One region of the Paenibacillus sp. FSL R5-0908 genome, then DNA from elsewhere that is predicted to be linked to it. Evidence: riboswitches for the same ligand, from Rfam matches in the RefSeq annotation. Region 1 holds a riboswitch; each other region holds the start of a gene.
The links. A riboswitch is a leader RNA that binds a small molecule or an ion and turns the genes downstream of it on or off. The one in region 1 is predicted to bind cyclic di-GMP.
Positions count from the first base shown of each region.

Region 1 (7,394 bases):
GTACAACTACCACAGCCAACTTGTAGCTACACATCCTTTTGCTTCCTCATGGTGGCAATGGCCGTTTATGAAGAGACCGGTCTGGTTCTTTAGCGGCGGTGAAGGTTTGCCGGAAGGTCAGGTCAGCAGTATAGTGACTATGGGGAATCCTCTTATCTGGTGGACGGGTATTTTTGCGATGCTGGCAACGCTGTGGATTACGCTGAAACGTAAAGATAAGAACCTCTACATGATCTGGATCGCCTTCTTCTCGCAATATGTTCCGTGGATGCTTGTCCCAAGAGAAACGTTTATTTACCATTATTTTGCTATGGTACCATTTATGATTCTTGGTATTGTATATATAATGAAGTTGTTGGATAGTAAATTCCCTGAGGCCCGTTACGTACAGTATGTCTATGTAGCCGTTGCTTTGCTGCTCTTTATCGCTTTCTACCCGGTACTGTCAGGGATGCAGGTCAGTGGAGATTACGTGAAAGATATGCTGCGTTGGTTCCCTACTTGGGTTTTCTAGGATTTATAAAATCTATAAAATAAGTTTATGTATGCAGCGTTATTATGAAGTATAGATGGATGTAACGCTCCAAAAAGCTTGTAGGAGGAATAAAGGTGAAAGCCAGATATAGTGTGATTGTACCCATGTTCAATGAGGAGCAAGTAATTAGCCATACTTATGAACGTTTGAAAAAAGTAATGGACGAGTGCGGCGATACTTATGAGCTGGTCTTCGTCAATGACGGCAGTCGTGATCGTTCCGCCCAGATGATTCGGGAGATTTGTGAACGAGACGAGCATGTCAAGCTGATTGACTTCTCGCGTAATTTCGGACATCAGGTAGCGATTACAGCTGGCATGGACTATGCCGAAGGTCAAGCGGTTGTTGTTATTGACGCTGATCTTCAGGATCCTCCGGAGGTCATTTTGCAAATGATCGAGAAGTGGAAAGAGGGCTACGACGTTGTATATGCGAAACGCCTGAAGCGCCACGGAGAAACGATGTTCAAAAAGGTCACCGCGAAGCTTTTTTACCGCCTGCTCAGCAGTATGACAAGTGTGGATATTCCTACGGATACAGGCGATTTCCGTCTTATTGACCGTAAGGTATGTGATGTCCTGCGGGGACTTAAAGAAAAGAACCGTTATGTCCGAGGTTTGGTGAGCTGGGTTGGCTTCAAGCAGACTATGGTGGAATATGAACGGGAAGAACGTTTTGCCGGAGAAACCAAATATCCGCTGAAGAAAATGATTCGTTTTGCGTTAGATGGCATCACCTCTTTTTCACATAAGCCGCTTAAGATTGCTACGTATATTGGATTCTTCCTTTCATTCTCTAGCTTTCTCTATTTATTTTTCGTCTTGTTTCAAAGGATATTTTTCACCTCCTGGACGGTTCCGGGCTGGGCTTCCATTGTAGGCGTCAATCTGCTCTTTAACGGTATCGTTCTGATGCTGTTGGGTGTGATTGGGGAGTATATCGGACGGATTTATGACGAGTCTAAAGATAGACCGCTATATATTGTTAGTGAGACTAAAGGCTACCAGAACGAAGAACAACTGGACCGCCGGAAGGATCACAATGATGTCAGATAAGAACTTGCGCGCTGCATTCATACAGTTCCTCAAATTTAATGCCGTAGGTTTACTCAATACGCTGATTGATTTTGTGATTTTTACATTGTTGAATTCACTAGGGATGGTATACGCATTGGCGCAGGTGATCTCCTATAGTGCAGGTACGGCGAATAGCTTTATTTTGAATAAAAAAGTTACCTTTCGTGATCGCAACCGGGGGAATAAAGAAGGCTTCGACCGCGTGCAGCTGGTCAAGTTTATCGTGCTGAATCTGGTAGTTCTCGGAATATCACTGCTGTTAATGCATCTGTTGACAGACAAACTAGGTATTCAAGTCTTGATCTCTAAGGTGCTGGTTACCTTTATCACGGTGATCATCAATTTCTTTGGAAGTCGTAAATGGGTATTTTAAACATTAATTTCAGGCAGAAGGAGTTGCTATGCTTAAAGGCAAGTAACTGTTTCTGCTTGATTTGTATATATCCATAAAAACAATATACGGAGGTGAATAACATTGCGTAAATTCTCCTATCTACTCATACTGGCTGGGATACTTATCATGTTATATCCGACAGCTAACGAATGGTACAACGACAGGCAGCAGGAGAAGTTATTAGAAACGGCTGAACTAAGCACTGCCGATAGTGCACCCCAACCAGATTTGAAGAGCAGGTATGCTGAAGTTACTCAGCTGTTAGCAGAGGAATCGGTTCTGGATGCCCAGGCACAGCCCCAACCCCAAGAGACAGAAAAGCCTGAACCGGAGATTGAAGTCGGTGGCAAGGTAATCGCACTAATTGAAATCGATAAGATTGAATTGAAGCTGCCTGTATTAGAAGGGGCTACAAAAGCTAATATGAAACATGCTGCAGCCCATATGAAAGAAACGGCACCCCTTGGAGAGATCGGAAATGCTGCAATCGCGGCGCATCGGGCTAGAACTACGGGTCGTTTGTTTAACAGATTGAATGAGGTTGTTGTGGGGGATGTCATCACGGTAAAGACTAGTGATCTGGTGTTTAACTATGAGGTGTATGATATTTCTGTTGTAGATCCGAGTGATGTCTCTGTTCTTGACGGGAATGACAAGGATAAGATTCTTACTTTAATTACATGTGATCCGCTAGTGAATCCAACGCATCGGCTGATTGTTCATGCCAAATTAACAAAATGAGAATAGTGAATGACAAGAAAACACAAATACCGGGAGATATCTATAAAATAATGGGTAATCTAGTAAATTAGGTCTTGTTCACATCTATAAATATGATAGTATTATACTATAAAAGCTAAACACGATAACGGCAAACCTTCCGAAAGGTAGGGACGCAAAGCTAAAGGGCCTTTTCCCGAAAGGATGGCAGCCAGCTACCGAATGAAGAGGCTTTTTTTGTTTGTTTCAAATGGATTCTATCAATTATATCTAGTAAAGCTAGAACAGATAGAGCTTATACGATAACGGCAAACCTATCGAAAGGTAGGGACGCAAAGCTAAAGGGCCTTCCCGAAAGGATGGCAGCCAGCTACCGAAAGGAGTTTTATCCGTGAAAAAGGTTTATTTTATGCTGGTGGCGTTGTTCGTCTTAATGACTTCAGTTCCGGTAAGTACAGCTCAAGCTGCAAGTGCAGATGCCAGCTGGTTGATTACATCCAAAGTGGCTCAAGGTGTTATTGGTATTAACTATGATATTCCGAAAGATAAAAGAATCAAACTCATGATCACCAAAGATAACAGCAGCTATACTTATAACTTGTATGCTTCTGGACAAGCTGAGGACTTCCCTTTGCAACAAGGAAATGGGACTTATAAGGTTTCTGTTCTGGAGAACACAACCGGCAATAAATACAAAGCGTTATATTCCGAAGTAGTAGACGTAACCATGAGTGACTCGAATTCCGTATATTTGGGCTCCGTACAGAATGTGAAATGGAGTTCTTCTGATAAAGCGATTGTCAAAGCTAAACAATTAGTACAAGGCAAAACAACAGACGAAGAGAAAGTTAAAGCGATCTATAACTATGTAGTTGCGAATGTACAATATGATTACTCTCTTGCTAATAGTGTAACTACTGATTATATTCCAAGCATCGATAAGACATTGACTACTAAAAAAGGGATTTGCTATGATTACGCTTCTCTTTTTGCCGCAATGCTGCGGAGTGTAGATGTTCCTGCTAAGTTGGTAATGGGGAATACAAGCTACGTTACGCAATATCATGCATGGAATGAAGTGTTGCTTAATGGGAAGTGGGTTACCATTGATACTACAGTGGATGCAGGACTTGCAAAGAGCGATAAGAAAACTGATTTAATTAAAGCCTCGAGCAAATATACTGCGGCAAAATACTATTAAATTAATCGCTAGAATCATAACGATATTAAATAAACAACTAGCTTAATCATTAAGCTAGTTGTTTATTTTTATATTAGGGGTTGCTTTTCTATTAATAGTTGGGGTATTATAGGTAAGCGTTGTTAGACAGCGTACAGGCGATACAGACGAGGCTGATAAAAAGCTTCGAAAAATAAAGCTTGCATTTCTGAAAACAACATGATATATTATAAGAGTTGCTGCTGAGACATTAAACGGCGCCAACGAGAACTTGATCTTTGAAAACTGAACAACGAGTGAGTAGGAAATCACGCAAGTGAAATCCAAAATTAGAGAATTAATTTTCTCGTCAGATGTTTCAAAATGAGCATATCGCTCTTTTCAATACTAATTGGAGAGTTTGATCCTGGCTCAGGACGAACGCTGGCGGCGTGCCTAATACATGCAAGTCGAGCGGAGTTACTTTGAAAGCTTGCTTTCAAAGTAACTTAGCGGCGGACGGGTGAGTAACACGTAGGCAACCTGCCCTTCAGACTGGGATAACTACCGGAAACGGTAGCTAATACCGGATAATTTCTTTTTTCTCCTGAGAGAAGAATGAAAGACGGAGCAATCTGTCACTGAGGGATGGGCCTGCGGCGCATTAGCTAGTTGGTGGGGTAACGGCCCACCAAGGCGACGATGCGTAGCCGACCTGAGAGGGTGAACGGCCACACTGGGACTGAGACACGGCCCAGACTCCTACGGGAGGCAGCAGTAGGGAATCTTCCGCAATGGGCGAAAGCCTGACGGAGCAACGCCGCGTGAGTGATGAAGGTTTTCGGATCGTAAAGCTCTGTTGCCAGGGAAGAACGTCCGGTAGAGTAACTGCTACCGGAGTGACGGTACCTGAGAAGAAAGCCCCGGCTAACTACGTGCCAGCAGCCGCGGTAATACGTAGGGGGCAAGCGTTGTCCGGAATTATTGGGCGTAAAGCGCGCGCAGGCGGCTATTTAAGTCTGGTGTTTAAACCTTGGGCTCAACCTGAGGTCGCACTGGAAACTGGGTGGCTTGAGTACAGAAGAGGAAAGTGGAATTCCACGTGTAGCGGTGAAATGCGTAGATATGTGGAGGAACACCAGTGGCGAAGGCGACTTTCTGGGCTGTAACTGACGCTGAGGCGCGAAAGCGTGGGGAGCAAACAGGATTAGATACCCTGGTAGTCCACGCCGTAAACGATGAGTGCTAGGTGTTAGGGGTTTCGATACCCTTGGTGCCGAAGTTAACACAGTAAGCACTCCGCCTGGGGAGTACGGTCGCAAGACTGAAACTCAAAGGAATTGACGGGGACCCGCACAAGCAGTGGAGTATGTGGTTTAATTCGAAGCAACGCGAAGAACCTTACCAGGTCTTGACATCCCTCTGAATCTGCTAGAGATAGCAGCGGCCTTCGGGACAGAGGAGACAGGTGGTGCATGGTTGTCGTCAGCTCGTGTCGTGAGATGTTGGGTTAAGTCCCGCAACGAGCGCAACCCTTAACTTTAGTTGCCAGCAGGTAAGGCTGGGCACTCTAGAGTGACTGCCGGTGACAAACCGGAGGAAGGTGGGGATGACGTCAAATCATCATGCCCCTTATGACCTGGGCTACACACGTACTACAATGGCCGGTACAACGGGAAGCGAAGCCGCGAGGTGGAGCCAATCCCATCAAAGCCGGTCTCAGTTCGGATTGCAGGCTGCAACTCGCCTGCATGAAGTCGGAATTGCTAGTAATCGCGGATCAGCATGCCGCGGTGAATACGTTCCCGGGTCTTGTACACACCGCCCGTCACACCACGAGAGTTTACAACACCCGAAGTCGGTGGGGTAACCCGCAAGGGAGCCAGCCGCCGAAGGTGGGGTAGATGATTGGGGTGAAGTCGTAACAAGGTAGCCGTATCGGAAGGTGCGGCTGGATCACCTCCTTTCTATGGAGAATCGTTCTCTGCAATGAGAACATTCAAATCGGAAGTTTAACTTCCACAAACTCAGGTTTAGGCCTGTTACTCACTCGTTGCTCAGTTTTGAGAGTTTAAGCTCTCAAGTAAGACTTGATCCTTGAAAACTGGATACCGAAACGAATTTGCGTTTTAGAACATCTTTTAGCAACTTGTGCAAACAAGTAAATGTTATTAGTGAGATTTTTCTTCGGAAGAATCAAGGTTAAGCTAATAAGAGCACACGGAGGATGCCTAGGCGCCAGGAGCCGACGAAGGACGTGGCGAACAACGAAACTGCCTCGGGGAGCTGTAAGCAAGCTTTGATCCGGGGGTGTCCGAATGGGGAAACCCAGCTGTGGTAATTCGCAGTTACTCATTTCTGAATACATAGGAAATGTAGAGGCAGACCAGGGGAACTGAAACATCTAAGTACCCTGAGGAAGAGAAAACAATAGTGATTCCGTCAGTAGCGGCGAGCGAACGCGGAACAGCCTAAACCTAAGAGCTTGCTCTTAGGGGTTGTGGGACGTCTCACATGGAGTTACAAAGGAATATGGTAGGTGAAGAGGTCTGGAAAGGCCCGCGATAGAGGTAAAAGCCCTGTAACCTAAACTGTATTCTCTCCGAGACGGATCCCGAGTAGTGCGGGGCACGTGAAACCCCGTATGAATCCAGCAGGACCATCTGCTAAGGCTAAATACTACCTGGCGACCGATAGTGAAACAGTACCGTGAGGGAAAGGTGAAAAGCACCCCGGAAGGGGAGTGAAATAGAACCTGAAACCGTGTGCTTACAAAAAGTCAGAGCCCGATCTATGGGTGATGGCGTGCCTTTTGTAGAATGAACCGGCGAGTTACGTTTAACATGCAAGGTTAAGCCGAGAAGGTGGAGCCGCAGCGAAAGCGAGTCTGAATAGGGCGACTTAGTATGTGGACGTAGACCCGAAACCGTGTGATCTACCCCTGTCCAGGGTGAAGGTGCGGTAACACGCACTGGAGGCCCGAACCCACGTACGTTGAAAAGTGCGGGGATGAGGTGGGGGTAGCGGAGAAATTCCAATCGAACTCGGAGATAGCTGGTTCTCCCCGAAATAGCTTTAGGGCTAGCCTCGGTATAAGAGTAGTGGAGGTAGAGCACTGATTGGGTGCGGGGTCCGCAAGGATTACCAAGCTCAGTCAAACTCCGAATGCCATATACTTATTGCCGGGAGTCAGACAGTGAGTGCTAAGATCCATTGTCAAAAGGGAAACAGCCCAGACCATCAGCTAAGGTCCCCAAGTGTGTGTTAAGTGGGAAAGGATGTGGAGTTGCACAGACAACCAGGATGTTGGCTTAGAAGCAGCCACCATTGAAAGAGTGCGTAATAGCTCACTGGTCGAGTGACTCTGCGCCGAAAATGTAACGGGGCTAAACACACCACCGAAGCTATGGCTAGATGCTTTGCATCTGGGGTAGGGGAGCGTTGTGTAGGGGTTGAAGGTGTACTGAAAAGAGCGCTGGACACTACACAAGTGAGAATGCCGGTATGAGT
Region 1 is NZ_JBBOUV010000001.1:840,924-848,317, forward strand. It holds gene MKZ09_RS03830 (phospholipid carrier-dependent glycosyltransferase) at 1-514, shown strand, start outside; gene MKZ09_RS03835 (glycosyltransferase family 2 protein) at 610-1,590, shown strand; gene MKZ09_RS03840 (GtrA family protein) at 1,577-1,984, shown strand; gene MKZ09_RS03845 (class D sortase) at 2,087-2,746, shown strand; cyclic di-GMP riboswitch class I at 2,866-2,948, shown strand; cyclic di-GMP riboswitch class I at 3,023-3,103, shown strand; gene MKZ09_RS03850 (transglutaminase-like domain-containing protein) at 3,117-3,926, shown strand; rRNA gene MKZ09_RS03855 (16S ribosomal RNA) at 4,294-5,851, shown strand; rRNA gene MKZ09_RS03860 (23S ribosomal RNA) at 6,085-7,394, shown strand, end outside.

Region 2 (7,394 bases), 1.8 Mb from region 1:
GCAGCCGAGGCAATGGAGCAATATCGAATGCCAAATCGGATTGACGCAATTGATTCAAGAAGTAATAGGTCGTCATTATCATGGACACTTTGCCTTGCAAGAACAAGGCTTCCGCATCCGCATCGCTCTCAGACAATACAGCTGGAAATACATCCTTCATGCCTATCAGCTTTCGAATGGTTCCTAAACTGTCGAGTAGCTTTGAGCCACTGAACCGAAATTTGCCTTCATCATCCTGTTCTGCCGCAAACGTCGTACCGCTCTGAAGCAGGAACAACGGCCACCGGTTACGAGAAGGCAAATAAAAATAAAAACCATACCAGTCATGACCTTCAGCTACCTTTCGACCATTAGCGAATAAATCGTCCCAGGTCCAGCTACTGTCTGGTGGTGATACGCCGGCTTCCTTAAAGTGCTGTTTATTATAACAAAGCACGACTGGAGAATAAATGAAGGGGCGAACGCGATTACGGTCACCATACCGGAACGGGTCGGAAAGAAAACGATACGTGTCCGGCTGTTCCTCCATCGGCTCCAGCAGCTCCGTACAGCCTTGCTCCAAAAAATCCTGATAATTGTTATTATTCATCAGTACGACATCCATGATTTCCGACTGCAAATATTCCTTCAAAGATGTCGAGTAGTTTCCTGAAGACAACTCGAGCGGCTGAACGTCGATATGCGGATAGCGTTTGCCGAACTCATTCAGTAGCTCTTGCATCTCTACAAGCTTGGGGATGGTGTTCACATATCCGAACTTGATCGTCGTTCTGCCTTCCTCTACAGGGGGAATTACCCGATTGCCAACACGCGGAATTTTCTCAATTAAGCCTTCATCCACCAGCACCTTAAGCCCGTTGCGCACAGAAGCGTTACTAAGTCCGAAGCGCACCTCTAAGTCACTTTCTGAAGGAAGATAACTGCCGATCGCTATACTTCCCGAATGAATTTCATGTCGCAAGGTTTGAATCATTTCCTCTAGCCTGATACGGAAAAATTTTCTGCTATTCCTTTTCTGCATTGGGTTTCCTCGCCATCTTCCGATTAATCGAGCCCATAGGGACAAGTTTATATAGTATTCATCATACTGAAATCCTTTGGGAACGACAAGTATCGGAGTGTGGCCCCATATAGCTTATGTTCTGCACCCACGGTGTCATACAGATCGGTCAATACACCATAATCCTCTTAATACCCCATATAACTCTCCAAACCGGCTGGATCTATAATGAGCATTTGCTTGTTTCCGATTAGCTCAATAAGACCTGAATCTTCAAACCTTGAGAATTTTCTGCTAATAGTTTCGCGGGTGACCCCAACATAACTGGCTAGCTCTTCACGAGACAACGGAAGGTCAATATGAATATGAGCGCCACGCTGCTTACCATATTTGTCGCTGAGTTCCATGATCATATAAGCAATTCGTATTTCGGGATCTTTGGTCGCCAGGCTTTGAGCCAGATTTTCCGTATGGGCTAGTCTTTTGGTCACACTCTTCAGTAGCCTGAGCGAAATATCCGGATTATCCCTCATCAGCTGCTCCATATCCGTTCGGGTCAGCATGCAAATGTTAGTGTCTTTCAGAGCATAAGCACTGAAGTTACTCAGCTCATCGCTGTTAAAAATGCTCAGTTCCCCGAAAAAGTCTCCATTCGTCAAGATGTGCAAAATTTGTTCCTTGCCCTCAGGAGTTGTTTTGGATAATTTAACATGCCCTCGCTGAATAATGTACAGCGTATCTGACGGCGCCCCTTCCAGAATTAAAGGTTGACCTTTAGTAAACTTACGATGCTTGATCATAGCGCTGATCCGGGAGAGATCGTCATCGCTTAACGCAGCAAAAATAGGCACCTTGCGGGTACAAGGTTCAGCAGCGTATTGGCAAGAATACTCCTTCATAAATGTCCCCCCTGTTGTTCATTTTTTTGTACAACTCCTACTTTCCTTTAGGATACAGAAGTTTTTTTGTCTTCAACCGGCGCAAAATGACTGGTATCTTCACCGCATACCGGACAGACCCAATCTTCAGGCAAGTCTTCAAATGCAGTGCCTGCAACAACATCCTCATCGGGATCGCCTAATGCCGGATCATAGATATAACCACAGGGTAGACAAATGTATTTTTTCATCTTTATCATCTCCTAAAAAGTTAATAGTTTAGTTCAACCTGGTTTGTACTTCAGCCATAATCTCCTCGATGCTACTCCCGTTAACATCGATCCCCTCAAGGGAGATGCCATACTCAACAGCGGTTTTATACCCCAGAGAAGCAGCTGCACCTTGCCAGGATATCGCACCGATCATTGTGTTATCTTTCACATAGATACGCGTATACGCCCCATTGTCATCTCCGCTTACCGCCGTATCGCAACACTGTTCATCCACGTTGCCTATCGAAAATAAAGAGATACCAAAGGCGGTAAACAAGGTAACCGGAACAGCTCTACGATACGCCGTCAGATTGGCGACCATATTACTGCCGGCAATCCTGCCCTGCTCAATCGCTCCGCCCCACAGTCCTTCCACATGCCCGTTAATTTCAGCCACATCTCCGGCTGCATACACATGCGGATCATTTGTTTGCATTTGTTCATTTACGATAATGCCCTGCCGGACTTGAATATTCGAGCCACTTACCAGTTTCGTATTCGGTACAATACCAATAGAGTAGACTACATGGTCACAGGAAAAATGAGATTGGTCGTGCAGCGTAATTCCGGTAACATACTCAGTTCCTGTTATAGACGCTACATCAGCTCGAAGAATAACCTTCACACCTGCTTGTTCAAGGTTCTCTTTAAGGAGCTGTGAGGATTTCTCATCAAGCTGTCTGCCCATCAACCGGTGAAAAGCTTCGATCACCGTTACCTGATATCCAGCTTCATGCAGCGCCCAAGCGGTTTCGATTCCCTGCACTCCCCCACCGATTACGGCTACATGGCTGCCATCCTGCAGGTTTTCTTTCAATCTGTCCGCGTCGTTCATATCCCGGAGGGTATGAACATTGTTCAGGGCGAAGCCCTCAAGGGAGAGTGCACGATTCTTCGCTCCCATACACAATAAAAGCTTATGATAAGAAACACTCTGCCCATCTTCTGTCACAACTATTTGCCGGTCCGGGTGGACAGAACGGATTCGGGTCGAGGTTTTTACGGAGATACGGTTATCGCGGTACCATTTTTCCTTTTTAATCAGCACCTTCTCACTGTGCAGGTCGGTAAACAGCCCTTTGGTCAGCTTAATCCGGTTATAGGGCAGTTGACTTTCCTCCCCTAGGATCGAAATTTCCGATTCTGCGTCTTGATCACGGATGGCTTTGGCGGCATGGACGGCGGCTACTCCTCCGCCAACAATAACGTAATGTTTTGTCATCCTATGTTCCTCCTCCCTAAAATGAACTCAGCAGCAAATCCGAAACAAATTCAGCCGCATTTTTAATTTTTTGAACTTTCTCAGGCTCTTTCGGGGAAAATCTGATTCGTACAGGGAACTCTACATGTGTCATCCCCGTGGTTTTAATAACCTCAGATGTGCTTTGCACCGTCATGTTTGTTCCATTCAGATAATCCTGAATGACTTCAATGGCTTCACCACTCCAGCCGTAGGAGCCAAAGGCTGCAGCAAGTTTACCTTCCAGATTCATATTGTGCAATTCTTTCAGAATGTTCTCCAGGTTCCCAATCATGTCCGCGTATTTAGTGGAGCTGCCAATAAAGACCGCGTCCGCTGACGTTATGCTGTTCAGAATATCAGTGGCACTACTTTTATCTGCATCCCAGACCTCTGTCTCTATATTATTTTCCTGCAAGCAATCCTGTATGATTTTGGCCATCTTCTTGGTACTGTTTTTGATGGTGGTATATACGATGGTTGCCTTTTTTCCTTGCGTCGTTTCACGGCTCAACCGAATCAAGCATGGAAACAGGATCGTATTGGCCTTTAGAGTAAAAGGCCTCCCATTCCGTTTTCTCCAGTCCAAGCCAATACTGTGCATCAGGATCGATCGGCTCCCCGTCATCGTCGTAACCTGAAGAATCGTCTTCAGATTCATCGATAAGCTCACTTCCATCTACAAGATAGTAAAACTCCTTATCGTTAGCATACAAGCTGTAAGATGTTTCTAAAAGACTGCTAGCGACAGTGCCTGCTGCGGCAAAATTCGGCAGACGGCTGATATCCAGCTTCAGAGTGTTGGTGTTGCTGACACGCACCCCGCCGCTTTGAATATCCTGTTTTTTGGTCACATCCAGATGGAAATTCTTTATTGCTTTGGAGGCTGCTGTTACTTTGCTGATCATTTGATCCGCAGTTACTGCTGATGTTGTAGCTGCAGACACGACTCCAGGATTAGACATCCATCCGATCGTTCCGGACAGCAATAAAGCACCTACTGCCAAACTAGTACCTATTGTTTTGAAAAAACTGTTCATGTACTTCCCCTTTCGGCCCCTTGTGATAATGTAACGCCGTATAGGTCGAAATAATAAAAGAGCTCAAAATAGACTACATATTCTTAGAGCAATCCTTTATGCTTCATAAGACATCCCTATGGCGGCCTGGCGATCATTTCCTTCTGTCGAAAGGCTTTAGACCCATGGCTTTGTGTCATCATCTTTCGATGATTTTACCTTTAACGCGGACATTCAATTAGTTTTAATTAGATTACGGACGCATGTCCCACCGCTAATTTTATCATGGTTATAATTACCTGTAAACGACTTATCTTCCATTCGAATTCGCTATGATACTCAGAAGAAATACTACAATCAAAATGAAAAATGAACGATTACATACGCTTATAAGTCTTATTAATGAGAACAGCAAAGACAGGGGGTGCAGCAAAATGAGTGACCGGGAAATTTTCGAGCTCTATAAAGAACAAGTATATTATTTTTGTTACTACTTAATGAAAAATCAGGCAGATGCGGAGGATATTTCCCAAGAGGTATTTGTAAAAGTTATCTTAGCGGATAAGTCGAAGGTAAGAAACTTGAAATCTTGGATTTTACGAATAGCTTCAAATGAGTGCAACAGTGTGATCAAAAGGCGTAAGACGGGGTGGATGAAAGAAGTACGTAATTATTTACTATCCAGGTCTGAGGAATCAAACCCTGTAGAAAAACGTTTGGATCGACAAGAAACTAAAAAAGAATTACAAGGGTTATACAGTCAGCTTCCCGACAAAATCAGAATGGTAGTAGTCCTTCGTTTTATCAACGAATTGACTGTACCCGAGATCTCTAAAGTTATGAGCATACCCGAAGGAACTGTAAAATCCAGACTGAACAAGGGACTTAAAATACTAAATAGAATGGGTGGAACCCAACTAAAGGAGCTGAATAGTAATGAGTCTCTATCTTGAAAAAGATAAACATATTCCCCGACCGGATTATGATTTGATGTGGACTGCCATAGAACAAGAAGCATATAAACGTCAAAGAAATCTGTATGCCTCCCAGAATACTCCTAGGTCTAATAAAAAGGTTGTTCCTATCAGTATTGTCTTCTCTTGCCTCTTACTTGTAGCCATTCCTGTATTCGCTAGTATGACGATTAATTGGGATAAAATTGGTGGTCGAAGTGTGAGCAATGCATTAAATAACGGCATCGGTCAACAGTATAATCTTCAAACTTCCAGTTCAGGAGTAACAATGAATTTGAACGGTGTTGTAACTGATGGAGAAAAAATGAAAATGCTGTTATCACTTGATACTAACTCTGATCTATCCCAATATACTGGATTTGCTACAGAGGAAAACCTCATGACTAGTGAATCCGGTGCCAAGGCAAAGGTATACGGTTATTTAGAATACGATCCTGAAAGCCAGAAACTCATTGGAGTATATGAGACACCTGATACATTAAAGGATGATAAAAAGGACTACAGGTTTGAAGCTCGGAATCTCATTTTTTACCGTGATCGGAATATTCCCTTACAATCTAATCATAAAGCAGGGGAAACTATCGATACTGGAGTTAAGCAATATCCAAGCATTCAAATCGAATCCGTTCGACATGTTTCCAATCAAACCATTATCCGTTACAAAGTCGCTGCATCACCATCTGACTTAGGACGGGGTAACCCCCATTTGGTAGTTAGTACTGGTGGTCAAGAGAATGAAGCAATTCCAACCATCATGCCTAACGAAGGATCGGATTTATTTATTGAACAGGTTTTCAATATAACTGAATCAGATTGGAAGGAAGCTAGTCTTCATTTTAGTTACATTGAAGAAGCGAAACGATTTTCAGGTACGTGGAAGTTCGATTTTAAAGCAGATGGACAAAAAGCAAGTGAGGCGATTTACACTAAGAAACTGTATAACAATCCTGAATTTCAAGAAAAGACCGGTATAACCTTAGATCAGCTAGTCGTTACCCCTTTGGATATCCAAATTCTAATAGATGAAAATGATTCTCTTAAAAAAGGAATTGTCCACTATAATACCGCTCAGTTGGTTATAGGTGATCAAACAATCACTGGGGGTTGGAATTTGAAGGGAGATCATTCCGAAAGCTACCAGCATTTATTTCAATTCGAATCTCCGGAATGGTATAACGACTGGTCCGATGTTCCAATGAAACTTATATTAAAGGATGCTGTCATTGAGAAACGTGATACTACTAAGAATTGGATCACTATAAACAAACCTAAAGAAGAAAAGCAGTTCACTTCACTTGATGTCGATGGGTTAAAAATTGAATTCACTTACTATACTGAGGGGGAAAATTTGATTGTCGAATCAACATCCAAATCTTCTGGCTTCAAAAGCGTTAACCAAACTACGTTATGGATTAATGGCAAAGAAGTTGTGCCAGAAATTACACCTAAGGGCATGATATCTACAGGAACTAATATTGATAACTACAAAGATATCCCTTTCGACGAAAAAATCGAACTGAACCCTGGTATCTATAAATATAGCGATCCTAGCCGGAACGAGGAAATTAAACTTTAATACAGGAAGTTAATCTAAGGGCGGATTATTTTTAATAGAATCAATTCTGTTTATGTATCTCTTTTATTTCCTTCACAACAAAAAAAGCATAGAACGGACTCAAGTCCGCTTTATGCTTTCCATAATTAAGATAAACAATATTTAACCAGCGCATCTCGCACACCATGCTCGTTGTTAGACCCCGTTACAGCATTCGCTGCCGCTTTGACCTCAACCGGAGAATTATCCATCGCAACACCCATACCCGCGTATGTAAGCATAGAAATATCATTAAAATAATTACCGATCGAAAGAACTTCCTCTTGCGGAATTCCCAGCTTCACAGCCAGATTCTTCAAGGCGTTGCCCTTGGAGGCTTCCGGATGCATCAAATCAACGAAAAATTCACCACTGCGCAAAATATTGTACTCATGGGTCCAAGTACGCCATTCACGT
Region 2 is NZ_JBBOUV010000001.1:2,611,329-2,618,722, reverse strand. It holds gene MKZ09_RS11420 (extracellular solute-binding protein) at 1-1,021, opposite strand, end outside; gene MKZ09_RS11415 (Crp/Fnr family transcriptional regulator) at 1,189-1,899, opposite strand; gene rd (rubredoxin) at 1,947-2,129, opposite strand; gene MKZ09_RS11405 (NAD(P)/FAD-dependent oxidoreductase) at 2,158-3,372, opposite strand; partial or broken gene MKZ09_RS11400 (flavodoxin domain-containing protein) at 3,389-3,904, opposite strand; gene MKZ09_RS11395 (hypothetical protein) at 3,894-4,298, opposite strand; cyclic di-GMP riboswitch class I at 4,548-4,639, opposite strand; gene MKZ09_RS11390 (RNA polymerase sigma factor) at 4,844-5,362, shown strand; gene MKZ09_RS11385 (DUF4179 domain-containing protein) at 5,346-6,959, shown strand; gene MKZ09_RS11380 (Cof-type HAD-IIB family hydrolase) at 7,085-7,394, opposite strand, start outside.
Region 2: linked by a shared signal. The riboswitch ahead of MKZ09_RS11395 (hypothetical protein) and the one ahead of MKZ09_RS03850 (transglutaminase-like domain-containing protein) in region 1 are both predicted to bind cyclic di-GMP.

Region 3 (7,394 bases), 420 kb from region 1:
AAAGGGCGATGTACATCATTGGACGGTTTACGGTTCTTTCTTCGTCCAGCGCGATTGGACGCAATTGAATCTTATGCATCCCTAGAATACCCACCTGTGGTGTATTCAGAATCGGTGTGGATAACAAGGAGCCGAATACGCCACCGTTGGTGATGGTGAATGTTCCGCCTTGCAGCTCGGAGAGGCTGAGCGTATTGGCACGTGCTTTGGAAGCGAGCTCGCCAATCTGGCGCTCGATTTCCGGGAAGCTGAGCCGATCCGCATCACGGACTACGGGAACTACAAGTCCTTCTTTCGCTGCAACAGCAATACCGATGTCGTAGAATTTCTTAACGACCAGATCTTCACCGTCGATTTCGGCGTTCAGCAGTGGATAGGTTTTAAGCGCACCGATCACAGCTTTGGTGAAGAAGGACATGAAGCCTAGTCCAACTTCATGTTTCTCTTTAAAAGCATCCTTGCGGCGCTTGCGGATGTCGAGGATCGCTGTCATGTCCACCTCGTTGAAGGTGGTAAGCATGGCCGCGGTCTGCTGCGCTTCGACCAAGCGGCTGGCAATCGTGAGCCGTCTGCGCGACATGCGCTTGCGCTCCACGTTTTTGCCCTCGTCCGGCGTGGCTTTGCCCGCTGCCGGCTTCGCTGGCTCCGGCTTGCCTTGCGGCGCCGGAGCTACCGGTGCAGCGGCCTGCGGCGCTGCTGCACCATGACCGGACACATCGGCTTGGCCAATCCGGCCGATAGGATCACGGGCGCTAACCTCTCCGAGGTCGATGCCGCGCTCCCGTGCCAGCTTGCGTGCGCCCGGCGATGCCAAGGCAGCGTGGCTGTCGCCACCTGCTGCAGGCACTTCGGGCGCAGCTACAGGCGCGGCTGCTGCTACTGCGTTGCCGCCTGCCGGTGCCGCTTTAGGCGCTTCGGCTTCGCTTTCAGCGGTCCGCGGCGTACTGCCGCTTGCGGCTCCAATGATGCCGATGGCTTCGCCAACGGCTACGTTCTCGCCCGCTTGACGCAGGATGGTGGAGATGACACCCTCCACCTCTGCACTAATTTCCAGATTGACTTTATCCGTTTCCAGCTCAGCGAGCACATCGCCTTGACCTACCGTGTCGCCTTCTTTAACCAGCCATTTGTAGATGGTTCCTTCGGATATGGATTCTCCCAGATCGGGTACTAAGATTTCTGACACAGGCCGTTTCCTCCCCAAACATAATGGTTTACGCTATTGTGATACCGTCCTCTTAAGAGGACGGTACAGCCGCTTGTACGTTCGAATTTGATTTTAGGGCTTCTGTTACAATTCTACGTTGTTCGAAGCTATGCACATCTGCATAACCACTGGCCGGGCTGGAACGTTCCGGACGGCCGATATATCTTACGCCGGCATTCTTTGGTGCGATGGCGCGTAACCGAGGCTCACTATAGCTCCAGCCGCCCATATTTTTCGGCTCTTCTTGCACCCAGACAATTTCCTGAAGGGAGCTGAAGGAGTTTAAATGTTCGCTTAACTCTTGTTCCGGGAACGGATAAAGCTGCTCTAGGCGAAGAACATGCAGCCACGACCAATCCTTATCCTGTGCTGCTTCCAGTTCTGTTTGGATGTCGATAGCCACTTTACCGCTGCAGACTACGAGCCGTTTAACTTCACTTGGTTTCTGGCCAAGCAAAGATTCAGCTAATACAGGCTTGAATTGTCCTGAAGCCAGCTCGGTTCCGGCAGAAGTGCTGCGCGTATTCCGAATGAGACTTTTCGGCGTCATAATGACTAGCGGTCTAGCATCTTCCTGCCCGCATAACGCTGCTTGGCGCCGCAGCAGATGGAAATATTGCGAAGCGGTAGTCAGGTTAGCGACCGTCCAGTTCTCTTCAGCGGATAGCTGCAAGAACCGTTCCAGCCTACCGCTGGAGTGCTCAGGTCCCTGTCCTTCGTAGCCATGCGGCAGCATGATGACGAGATTGCTGCGCTGTGTCCATTTGGCGCGTCCAGCGGCAATGAACTGGTCAAAAATAACCTGACCCGCGTTGGCGAAATCACCATACTGTGCTTCCCAGATTACGAAGGTTTCCGGTGCAAACACATTATAACCATATTCAAAGCCTAATACTGATGCCTCTGACAATGGACTGTTGTATACGCCAAAGGAGGCACGGGAATCGCTTAGCTGATGTAGTGGGGAGAACAAATCTCCTGTTTTACTGTCGTGCAGCACCAGATGGCGATGTGCGAAGGTTCCGCGTTGGGCATCTTGACCGCTCAGTCGGATGGGCGTTCCATTTTTCAGAATGGTAGCGAAGGCTAACGTTTCAGCCAGTGCCCAGTCGACCTTTTCACCTTCATTCAGTGCATCTTTACGACGTTGTAAAATGCGCTCCAGCTTCGGATAAACCTGGAATCCAGCAGGAACCGTCAACAGTTCACGGTTGATCTCCTGCAGGCTGGAGATGGATACCGCTGTAGTGTTTGCCGCTGCGCGGTCCGTTTGTAGAGGAATGAAGGCTTTGGGTTCTTTTTTCTTATGATTGCCTTCCTTCATATTATCGTACGCACGCTGCAATACACTTTCTGCTTCAGCATTCATCTTTTGTACGTCTTCGGCGGTAAGAACCTTTTCGTTTTTCAGTCTCTCTGCATAAACCTTGTAGACGGTCGGATGATTGCGAACCTTACCGTAGACAACAGGTTGTGTGGTTTCAGGATCATCCATTTCGTTGTGACCATGACGGCGGTAGCCGATGAGATCAATTACGAAATCTTTTTTGAATTGATGGCGGTATGCGCTAGCTAAACGTACGGCTGCTACGCAGGCCTCTGGGTCATCAGCGTTGACATGGACTATCGGGATTTCATACCCTTTGGCGATGTCACTCGCATAATGCGTAGAACGGGAATCTTCACTTTCAGTCGTAAAACCAATTCGGTTATTAACAATGATATGGATCGTCCCACCATTTTGATAACCTTGAAGTTTGCCGATATTAAGCGTTTCTGCAACAATTCCTTCACCTGGAAAAGCAGCATCGCCATGCATCAGCACCGCCATAGCTTTACTGGTATCAATCTTCGGCAGTCCTGCAGTGCTCCGATCTTCTTGTGCGGCACGAGTGAAACCTTCCACGACAGGATTGACGAATTCCAAGTGACTTGGGTTATTCGCTAGTGTTATTCTTGTGCGTACGGTTTCTCCTTCACGGACAGCACGGTCTGCACCGAGATGGTATTTCACATCACCTGTCCAGCCATAGTTAATGCCTGTAGAGCCTTCGGAAGGGAAAAGCTCCTTGTTCGGAGAATGATGAAACTCTGAAAATATGATATCATAAGGTTTGCCCAAAATATGTGCAAGAACGTTGAGGCGGCCGCGATGCGCCATGCCCATCAAAATATGCTCCGCACCGTCATGTGCAGCAGCACGTACGATTTCATCTAACATCGGTACAAGAGCATCATTGCCTTCAAGACTGAAACGCTTCTGACCTACAAAAGTCTTGTGGAGGAAGGTTTCAAATTGCTCTACCTGAATCAGGCGGTTCAGGAGCTCTTTGCGTTCTGTATTATTTAGGGGTGCTGGTGAGCTGGTGGATTCTGCCTGTCTATTTAGCCATTGCAGTTCTTTTTCTTCATGCACATGCCCGAACTCATAGGCGATGGTCTTGGTGTATGCCTGACGCATACGTTGCACGGCATCCCATCCGGTATGCACATCATTCGGCGCATTTTCCCATATAAGCGTTGCAGGCAGTGCGATCAGGTCTTCGCGGGTCAGCCCATAGGTTTCAAGCTCAAGATATTTTGCCATGGGATTCTGATCGCGTACCAGCGGATCAATTTCAGCGGCCATATGGCCATATATACGAATATTGGCGATTAGCTTGGAAGCTCTTACTGCTTTTCTAAGCCATTCGGTGTCTCCCGAGATGCGCGGCTGAGGAGCCGGTTCGCTATCTGGAGTTAGGGGAGGAGGTCCCGAATTTGTAAAAAGCTCGCGATAATTATTTTCTACGGTGGAGGGATCTTTCACAAACTGTTCATATCTTTCTTGAATGTAGCCTAAATTGGGTCCGTAATACTTACTCCAAATGGATTCGTTATAGGGCTCTTTGGCTGCCATGAATACATCCTCCTTAACGGATGAACTCCATACGTGACATTTTGTGTCAACGCTTACTGGAGCTGTGATGATTGCGGTTTCATTTCTCATCTTATTGTGCTACTTTCAGCCACTGTAATCAATTCATTCTTTCGTCCAATACGTTCGCAAAATGGTATGGGTTAGCTTGTTCTAATGAAAAGAAGGGTGTTTCTTCTCATTACCCATTCTAAAGGCCTATTAAAATGATTCTATTATCCTTATTTTTAACTATTAGGTCAGTAAATATTTATTTTGCTAGTACAATTTATTTTATGTAACGGACGAGTATCGTGATAATCGGACAAGATCTTTGAAAAAAAATCTTTTATTTTTCGTTTTTAAAATAAAAAGTAACCAGGAATCGACACACTTTTCCGCTTTCTTTTTGTATAATGTTATTGCAGATAGTAATTTTATAGTTTTTTAAGTAGATCCTTTCGTGAAAAGGGTCCAGTAAAAGGTAAACTTGCCGAAAGGCAGGGGCACAAAGTCGCGGGTCTAAGGTAGAGATACTATGACAGCCGGATTGCCTGGGGACGTAAAATCTTAGGGGGAGATTTTTTGGAAAAGTCCAACCAGGGTAGCAACAGAGAACAGCAGTTTATTGATCTGGATCAAGAGTGGGTACATTTATTATTAGCAGCTAAGAAGGCTGGCATTAAGGCAGATGAAATCCGCCAGTTCTTTCATGAGAAAACTGTGCAGATCGTGCAGTAATACATTAGAGGGGTTACATATCGAAAAAGGGCACAGCGGTTCTTCGCTGTGTCCTTTTTCGATATGATTTAGTAGAAGAGAGGATCGTACCAGATTGGTAGGAAGTATTAATCCTTTTGATCGAGCTTCCATTTCTGATAGTCCAGAAATTCTTTGAATTCGCGTTTGCTAATGCCTGAGTCCATAGCTTCCTGCACCAATCGGAACCATTCCGAATCTAAATGTGATTCCTCTGCATCATTGGGTTCTCCATAGAGTAGGGCATGAATGGATACCTGAAGCGCATCAGCGATCTTTTCGATAAACTGGATGGATGGATTGGATTGGATGTTTCTCTCCACGTTGCTAAGATACGACTTAGCCACATCTGCTCTGTCCGCAAGCTCAGATAGGGAGAAACCCTTGTCTAGGCGGAGCTGCTGGATACGTTGGCCCATATTCTGTGGCACTATGCTGACGCCCCTCCGTAATTTTTGTTATTAGTATAGCAAATATCAATAAATCGGACAAAGTTTATTGTAAAGAGAAGAGCAGCAATCTGCTTATCCGTGGCCGGATTCAGGATCTGCTGCTCTTCGAGTATTTTATTAAATTACTTTATTGATCTTAGTAGTCTTTTTTCGCGCCTTGTTTAGCTACGAAATCCCAAGTCAGTGTCAAGCTATCGCCTTGGAAAATATTTTGATCTTGGTTATTTTCAACAAATTCGAATTGGACGGAGAAGCTGTCATTAGTACCGGCTTTAATACCGGATGCTTCGGTAAAGAGTTGATCCCAACCTGTATTTTTTACGAGATCCGGATGCTGACTTTTTAAAGCAGCAAGTGTAGTCTCATAAACTACATTTTCAGGAGAGACGATAGGTACTCCTTTGTCATTATTTCTAAGGAATTTAACTTTAATGAACTCGGCTAAATCAAGGTAGTTATCTCCTTTAGCATCCGTGATTTGAGTCGATGTATTCAGAATGATAGATCCGATATCGAGCGAACCATCGTTTTTCAATTTGAAGGATTTAGTTACAGTATCACCTGGTTTCAGGTTAGGAATATTAACGATGACAGAAGGGTCAGAGTTCAGATCGAGTGTACCCGCTGCGAATGTAGCTGTGCTTTGCGCAGTGTCGCTAAAGTATGCGAAGGTTCCTCCGCCGATTAATGATAAACCCAGTGCTGCAGATGCTACGCCAAGACCCAATGTTTTCTTGATACCCATAATAAAATTCCTCCTCAAATTTGTGTTGAATTTTTATAAAATTTATATATTGTATCTTCCGGTTCGTAAGCGGAAGTGGACAATCAACTTAGGGCTGTGTTTCTGTTGGGGACGGTGAGGCTGGCAGTAGGGCAGCGTTTTTCTTTTCTAATGCAGCTACAGCCTTCCAAGAGGTATACAGAGCATAGAGCAGAAGCATCAAGCCAGGCACGATCATGAGGACTACACTTCCAGCTTTGGAAACCGCGAAATTCATAGCGTAACCGACATAGGGTACAGTAACCCCGGTATACTGAGCTACAACATTCGCAGAACTGGTAGGGTTCATGTCGGGTGCGTCGTTGTTATCGCCTTTAGTGCGATAAACAGCTTCACCCGTAGCGTTATTGACGGTCGCTTCTACAATCCGGTGAGTAATGAGCAGATTATCTTCATTCCTAAAGGTGATGACATCGCCTGGTTTGAAACGATTCATATCCCCTCCGGGTTTTAATGCGACAATTGAGCCAGTCTGAATTCCAGGTTCCATCGATCCTGAGAGTACGGTTTTGATCTCATATCCGAAGAAAGCAGGTTCACCGCCGGAGGCCTTGGATAACACTACGGCTGCCACCAGCAGAATAAAGATCATAAGCATTAAGCTCGATAGGGTATTATTGATAAATTTTTTAATCCGCATCTTATTCTCCACCTTTCTCAGGTTGAGGGTCCGAAGGAGCTTGGGTTGCTACCGGCGGGGAAGTCGTACTGTCTTCCGCCTTTGCCGTCTCTTGTGGAACCTCTTGCTGAGGGACATCTTTTGGAATTGTGAGCTCTTCGCCAATTTCCGGGTTAACCGGGTCAGTGGGTGGGGCTTCCGGTTGTTCTTTATTTGGGGCTTCCGGAGCAGCTTCACCTGACGTTGGAGGGGTTGCCTCAGCTTTCGCTTTATCCTCGGCTTCTTGTTGCTTTTTCTCCTCAGCCAAACGTTCTTCTTCTTTCTTCGCTTCTTCTTCTTTCTTTGCTTGCTCCTCTAGCCGAGCTTTTTCAAGCTCTTCTAGTTTTTGCTCGCGAGTCTGACTGATCATTTGGAGTTTATCTTGAAGGGTAGTGATACCTGAGGTTGCCGATTCTTTAAGGTTAGTCAATTCGGTATTTAGAGCTTCATAAGTGGAGGTGAGGTCGCTAGAGATCACGCCGTCTGGTTGAGTGAAGGTAATCAGGAATGGCAGTGGCTGTGGAAACTCTCCTTCGCGTAATTCAAGTTGTCCATAAACATCACTGGTAACTACCGAAGCGAATGGAAGACCGACATCGTGTATGGAGGTTAGGTAACTAATAACTCCATTTAAGGAA
Region 3 is NZ_JBBOUV010000001.1:424,128-431,521, forward strand. It holds gene odhB (2-oxoglutarate dehydrogenase complex dihydrolipoyllysine-residue succinyltransferase) at 1-1,186, opposite strand, end outside; gene MKZ09_RS01895 (2-oxoglutarate dehydrogenase E1 component) at 1,239-4,106, opposite strand; cyclic di-GMP riboswitch class I at 4,577-4,661, shown strand; gene MKZ09_RS01900 (anti-repressor SinI family protein) at 4,689-4,844, shown strand; gene MKZ09_RS01905 (helix-turn-helix domain-containing protein) at 4,952-5,281, opposite strand; gene MKZ09_RS01910 (TasA family protein) at 5,451-6,059, opposite strand; gene sipW (signal peptidase I SipW) at 6,148-6,738, opposite strand; gene MKZ09_RS01920 (hypothetical protein) at 6,740-7,394, opposite strand, start outside.
Region 3: linked by a shared signal. The riboswitch ahead of MKZ09_RS01900 (anti-repressor SinI family protein) and the one ahead of MKZ09_RS03850 (transglutaminase-like domain-containing protein) in region 1 are both predicted to bind cyclic di-GMP.

Region 4 (7,394 bases), 200 kb from region 1:
TTACCAGTATCATCTACTGGACATCTTATTTTAGCAGGCGATTTGCTTAGCTTTGAGGGTGATGCTGCAATAACTTTTAAAATTGTTATTCAGTTGGGTGCAGTGATGGCAGTTCTAATTCTTTATTGGAAAAGGTATTTGGAGATTGGGGTTAATATGATTAGAATGGATTTTTCCAAAAGCAAAGGATTAAATGTCATTCATATGATTTTGGCTATGTTACCAGCATTAATCCTATATCTTCTCTTCAAGGACACAATAAAAAGCCAATTATTTGGCCCAACCCCTGTTTTGATCGGTCTAGTTGTTGGTGGTGTGTTGATGATCATTGCAGCGCGGAATAGGCGGACTGAAACCGCTGGTACTATCGATGAGATTAATTATAAACAGGCTTTCGGAATTGGTCTGTTCCAATGCTTGGCGTTATGGCCGGGATTTTCGAGATCAGGTTCGACGATTTCAGGTGGCCTGTTGCTTGGCACTAGCCAAAAAGCCGCTGCAGATTTTACATTCCTTATTTCCGTGCCAGTTATGTTTGGTGCAAGCTTGTTGGATTTGTACGATAGTCGTGATTTGCTGAGTTCTGACGATTTGCTTCTAATGTTAATTGGCTTTGCGACATCCTTTCTTGTGGCAATGATTGCAGTAGTGACGTTCATCAAACTGATTAAGCGACTTCGATTGGAGTGGTTTGCTCTATACCGGTTTGTTTTAGCAGCTCTCTTCTATTTAATTGTCATACAGTAATTGGATTAGTTAATATGAACATCATGGGAAAGAAGCTTTTAAAAAGGGTTATACATCATATCCTGCACAGATTGAACTAGAGGTTCAAAACAAGGGGAAATCACCAAACAAGACAAAGCTCATGTAATCTATGAACTAAGGAATGAATTTTCGGTGAAAGCACTTCTACAGCTAGCCGTTATCCCTCGTTTGTTTCTTCTACCATCAGTTTAAGGTGGGACTTTTGCTTACCAAGTATTATAGTTCGACTGATACTTAACATGTTTGTTCTCATAGCTCTCATTGGGGTAATCACGTCTGACAGACTGCAAGTAGCCTGAAATTGCAAATGCTGAAATAAGCCCCCCTATAATTCCTGTGATTAAGCTGAATGTTGAAAATCCGAATGTGGCAACTACACCAATGGAAGACAATGCTACAAGCAATAGACTGAATATTTTCATCTTTATACACACCTCCATTTTGTATATGTAGTAATTTGAAAATTAAGATTGATACGTTACTATATTTGATCGGTTTCGATAAAAAAATAATATTTCAGCAAATCTTTAGACGGGCTTCATACTTATTTAAGCTATGAGGATTATAGTAAATACATAACCCCCTTATAAAATAGATCTAGACCCTGCCGGAAGTTGGTGGGGTCACTTTTTTGCACAGAGTAAATTTATAAATATGGATTTCTCCTTAAATCTATACAAAGAAGCGCCGCCCCTTTTGGAGACGCCGCTTCTTTATAGTAGATTCTATTCTTTTGCTCAATTCTTGATTTTGGTGATTTTTTTGGCGGTAACTTGTGCAGGGAATGAATCATCACTTACTTCAAAAAACACTTTAATCTCATCGCCTTTTTTATATTTAGAAGGTGCAACTTTCCTGATGGTTTAGCCCAAAAACCTCCATGATTAAACTAATTCGTACTTATAGTCATGTGCAAATTCTTTGAATGTAATGGGTCTTTTACCAAGTAATATTTCTAAATCAGGCGTGGTTTTTTTGGCTAATCCAATTTTTGCTGTGAAGTAAATTCCAATCATAACAGTAACAAATTCTTTTTGGATTCCTTTTGTTAACATTTTATCTCTAAACTGAAGAACGGATGGATTAACATATTTGATTGTTTCTCCTAGCTCTTCAGATAAAATTTCAGCTACTTCATAGTAATCTAGCGCTTCAGTCCCCGTTAACGAGTAACCTTTATTTTCATGACCATTCTCAGTTAGGACTCTAGCTGTTACAGTACCGATATCACGAACATCGATAAAGCTAGTCTTGCCTTTTCCTGCGGGTACATAGATCTCCTTTTCTTTACGTAGCTCTTCCCCATGTTGAGCAATTAAGTTTTGCATGAAGAAACTTGGGCGTAAAAAAGTATATGGAATTCCTGATTTTTTAATGATTTTTTCTATTTTATGGTGTGGAACAATTGGGTTTTTCTCTACGCCCAATAGGGATAGAAACACAATGTGTTCAACTCCGACTTCCTTTGCGATATCTATGAGAGGTTGGAAATATTTTTTTGAGTCAGCTATATGAGGAGGGCGCAGTAAAAATAATTTTTTCACTCCTGTTAACGCTGGACGAAAAGAATCAGCATTTTCAAAATCTAAATAAACATACTCACTGTCCTTTCGATGGGAGGCAATTTTAAAAGGTGTTTCACTTTTCCTTAGTTCGTTAACCACTTCACGTCCTACATTACCGGTTGCCCCTGTGATTAGAATCATAAGTTTCACTTCCCTAACTAATATTTAAATAGATCGTTTTAAGCACGTTCATAAACGTGGACATTTCTTGTTCAGAAATATTTTTAAGTGCGTTATCCATGATTTCGTCACTAAGAACTTCTATTTGATTCTTAATTATCATTCCCGAATCTGTAATGAATACAAGATTTGATCGTTTATCATTTGGATTATCTCTAATGTCCAGAAGCCCTTTTGCTTTAAGTCGCTCGAGTATACCCGTTATTGTAGGGCGATCCGAGTAAGTTCGCTCTGCAATCATAGCTGGAGTTGTTCCTTCTAAATGAATAGATATATCTTTTAATACGGCCCATTGAGGAGCTGTTACATTATAAAGTAAAAGTTTTTTTGTTAAGCTTTTTTTCATTTCAAGACTTACTCTTATTAATAACTGTCCTGGGTTGTCCATAAATTAATTCCCCTCTTTACATAGTTTGTACACTAACTATTTGATTAGTATACAAACTATATTCTCCTTTATCAATTTTAATTATTTTATTTGTTTAAATTGGGGGGAGTTACAGGTGAATGTCTATAATATTGATATTTAGAACTTTTGTTTGTATATAATAAAAATGAATGTTCTTATAGCATACATTAAGTTTTGGGAGGGGAATATTATGATAAAATATGGATTTCAGTTTTCGTTGAAAGGCCTTTTATTATACACTTTACAGCTACTTCCTAATATAATCTGGATGTTAGTGCCTCCTGCAAATAATGTGCTTACTGGAAACAGTTCCACCCATAAAACATTGAATATTATAGAAGGATTGTTTGGAGTGTTGACGGTTATTCTTATGGTTGTTCTGATAAACAAAGGCGAAGGAAGTAACAGCAACCTTTACATTGGACTAGCAGTTTTGTTTTTGGCAGCCTATTATATTTCTTGGATGCTCTATTATAATGGGGTGGTTGCTCCGTGGTTACTGATACTAGGAATTGCAAGCATGCCGCCTTTGTATTTCTTTTTCGTTGGACTTTGGATGAAAAACTATCTCCTCCTCGTTCCATGTGCTATTTTTGGAATTACCCATATTTTGATTACTAGCATGAATTTTTTGAGACCATAAATTATACTTATGAATTACTGTGACCATACTCTGAATATGCAAGCCTAAGGTGATCGTTTCAGGGTCATTCGTAGGAGAGGATAATTATCATGCGGTGTATAACAATACGGCAGCCTTGGGCGACCTTAATTGCTCTTGGTGAAAAAGAGTTTGAAACTCGTTCATGGAGAACAGCCTACCGCGGCGAGTTAGGCATTCATGCCGGGATGCGGATCGACAAAAAGATTTGTGAACAGGAACCGTACAAATCAGTATTGGCGAGACATGGCTATACAGCGAATAATTTGCCGACAGGAGCTATTATTGCTACAGGTCAGCTCGCGGGATGTTATGTGGTTACTCCAGAGGTGGATTTAAGGGAATGGATCAATGGGAACGAATATGATTTTGGCGACTATAGCGAAGGACGGTTTGCTTGGAAGCTTGAAGGGGTTCATCCATTAAGCCATCCGATTCCAGCTAAAGGTCGGCTAAGCTTGTGGGAGCACTCTAATCACTTCTGAACGGCGAACAATATTTTTAATGTAATTTTTATGTGCCTATCAGCTTTTTTTCAGGTTCGAGGTATATATTAGAGACACCAAACACCCCCCAGTGTTTTGTGGTATATCTCTCTCAGGTCTTGCCAACTCCCATGGTAAGGCCTATTTTTTTGTTCACTAATTGATTGGGGGGAGAGAGCGCAGCGGCTTCTATACAGCTTTACTTAATCTGGTACTGTTCTTCGTAACTCTTAAAAGATGAAATATCCAGCCCTAGGTATCTGCGCATATGGATGGCAGCCTGAGCCGCAACAATGTCATTCAACAGCAGCATTCGTTCGTGATAGCCACGACATATATACTTGGCTTCAATTCCCGTATTAAGTCTGTTTTGCTCATACACCTTGATTCCCCGTCTTCTCATTTCTGCACGAACATCCCTTAGATCTGTTGTAGCTACTGCAGCAGCTGTTCCAAGCACCTCCAGATAAGGGGCGGGTGTTCGTAAGTGTGTAGATAAAATGGCGGAGTCCCGTTCGAAAGCTGATAAAATCATCGGAAGCAATAAATAAGATTTCACCAGCATGTTGTCCCTGCTTTCTGCTCTATGCATGAATCTCATCACCTCTAATAGGAACGTATATTCGTATTCTACCCCGATATTCCAAAAATAATCAATGGTATTTCTAAACAGCTTATCCAATGTGATTAAATTCACAACTAAATAACGAAGAATAAATTATATTAAAAATTGTAATAATAAAAATTAATATATCGGACGCACATAAAGGAGAATTATGATGGAAAAAGAGGGCAGCCTCCAGCGTGGATTGTTTTTTGGTTTAATTCTGAGTGTTCCCTTATGGATATCCATATTGGGCTATATACAGTTACTTTAAAATTTAATGAAAAACCTTATGCGAAGCGCCTTTAGGCGCTTTTTTTGTGTGGTACTAATGCGGGGGGATTATCGAAAGGAATTGATTGACAATTGTGGGTGTCGGGCGCTAAACTGTTATTAATTCAAAAGTATTAAAAGTCATAGACTGTTATTGGATAGAATGCTTCAGCTACCAGTTCTGGACTTGCAGTGTAATACATATATATAGTCATGATAATAGCAAACCGTCTGAAAGGGCGGGACGCAAAGTCCAGGAGTCTAAAGTGTCTTAAAGGCACAATGACCGTCCGACTGCCATGAGAAGGGAATTCCACTTCTTTTTGGCGGTCTTTTTTGTTGTTAGGTCCTTTAGAGTTTCTGGTAATTATTCTGATTAATATAAATCATAGTTTTAGGAGGTGTGCCATTTGAAAAGAAGAATAAAACCGTTACTCTCGCTTGTATTAGCTGGGATTTTGACGGTAGGTAGTGGGCTTTCCTCATTGGGAGCTGGAGTTGCTGGAGCTAGTAGTTCTTCTACATTGGGAATTGCAGCGGTCTACAACGTGTTTATTCTAGGGGATATAACAACAGTTTCGGATACGGAAGGAAGGTTTGCTGCTGGAGGTAACGTTAACTTAACCAACTATAGTGTTGGAGATAGGTTGAACGCTGCAGAGGTTTCCCTGACTGACACACTTGTTGTTGGAGGGAATCTTACTTTCAACGGAGGTACTGTTTATGGGAATATCGTGTACGGGGGAGATTTTTCAGGGAATGTAACGCTCCTCAAGGGTGGTACAAAAAGACAGGGGAGTACGATTGACTTTTCAGCCGTAGGTCAGTCTTTGAAGGACAAATCAGCAGAACTTGCAGCATTGCCGGCGAATGGAACAACAGTGTACCAATATGGCAGCCTTACCCTGACAGGTACAGATCCTGCGGTCAATGTTTTTAATGTTCCAGGAGATAACGTCTCTAATACCTACGGAATTACAATAAATGTTCCTTCAGGATCTACTGCAATTATTAATATTGATGGTTCTAACGTAAAAATGAAAAACTTCGGATTTCTACCTAATAACGTGTTGAACAGCAAGAAAATTTTGCTTAACTTTAGCCAAGCTGCGTATCTTGATATGGCAGGCATAGGTGTAATGGGAAGCATACTTGCCCCCTATGCTCATGTTGATTTTATTAATGGTCAGATTAACGGTACTTTAGTGGCGGCTTCACTCAAAGGTACTGGTGGTGGTGAATTTCACCACTATCCATACGATGGTGATGAACCTGGACCAACGCCGACACCAACGCCGACACCAACGCCAACAGTGACACCAACGCCGACACCAACACCGACACCGACGCCGACAGTGACACCAACGCCGACAGTGACACCAACACCAACGCCGACAGTGACACCAACACCAACGCCAACACCGACGCCGACGCCGACAGTGACGCCAACGCCAACGCCGACAGTGACACCGACGCCAACACCATGTCCCACGCCGACAGTGACACCAACGCCGACACCAACGCCGACAGTGACACCAACGCCGACACCAACGCCGACAGTGACACCAACACCAACGCCGACAGTGACACCAACACCAACGCCAACACCGACGCCGACGCCGACAGTGACACCAACACCGACACCAACACCGACGCCGACAGTGACACCAACACCGACACCGACGCCGACAGTGACACCAACACCAACGCCGACACCAACACCAACACCGACGCCGACAGTGACGCCAACACCAACGCCGACGCCGACAGTGACACCAACGCCGACAGTGACACCAACGCCGACAGTGACACCAACACCGACGCCGACAGTGACACCAACGTCGACACCGACACCGACGCCGACACCAACGCCGACAGTGACACCAACGCCGACACCGACGCCGACGCCAACACCGACGCCGACAGTGACGCCGACACCAACACCGACAGTGACGCCGACGCCGACACCAACGCCGACGCCAACAGTGACACCAACGCCAACACCAACGCCGACAGTGACACCAACGCCGACACCAACGCCAACACCGACGCCGACGCCAACACCGACGCCGACAGTGACACCAACACCAACACCGACGCCGACACCAACGCCGACAGTGACACCAACGCCGACAGTGACACCGACACCGACAGTAACACCAACGCCGACGCCAACGCCAACAGTGACACCAACGCCGACGCCGACACCAACGCCAACGCCGACAGTGACGCCGACACCAACAGTGACGCCGCCTGAGGCAACACCGACACCGACGGTAACGCCTGAAGCAACGCCAACACCGACGGTAACACCAGAAGCAACACCGACACCGACGGTAACGCCAGAGGTAACACCAACACCAACACCAACGGTAACGCCTGAGGCAACACCAACGTCGACACCAGAGACTTCGGTGTTCCCGACACCAACGCCATCATCCGTAATTGG
Region 4 is NZ_JBBOUV010000001.1:645,361-652,754, forward strand. It holds gene MKZ09_RS02990 (undecaprenyl-diphosphate phosphatase) at 1-747, shown strand, start outside; gene MKZ09_RS02995 (hypothetical protein) at 975-1,190, opposite strand; gene MKZ09_RS03000 (SDR family oxidoreductase) at 1,653-2,474, opposite strand; gene MKZ09_RS03005 (MarR family winged helix-turn-helix transcriptional regulator) at 2,488-2,901, opposite strand; gene MKZ09_RS03010 (hypothetical protein) at 3,113-3,565, shown strand; gene MKZ09_RS03015 (ASCH domain-containing protein) at 3,655-4,068, shown strand; gene MKZ09_RS03020 (hypothetical protein) at 4,268-4,660, opposite strand; cyclic di-GMP riboswitch class I at 5,157-5,247, shown strand; gene MKZ09_RS03025 (choice-of-anchor A family protein) at 5,356-7,394, shown strand, end outside.
Region 4: linked by a shared signal. The riboswitch ahead of MKZ09_RS03025 (choice-of-anchor A family protein) and the one ahead of MKZ09_RS03850 (transglutaminase-like domain-containing protein) in region 1 are both predicted to bind cyclic di-GMP.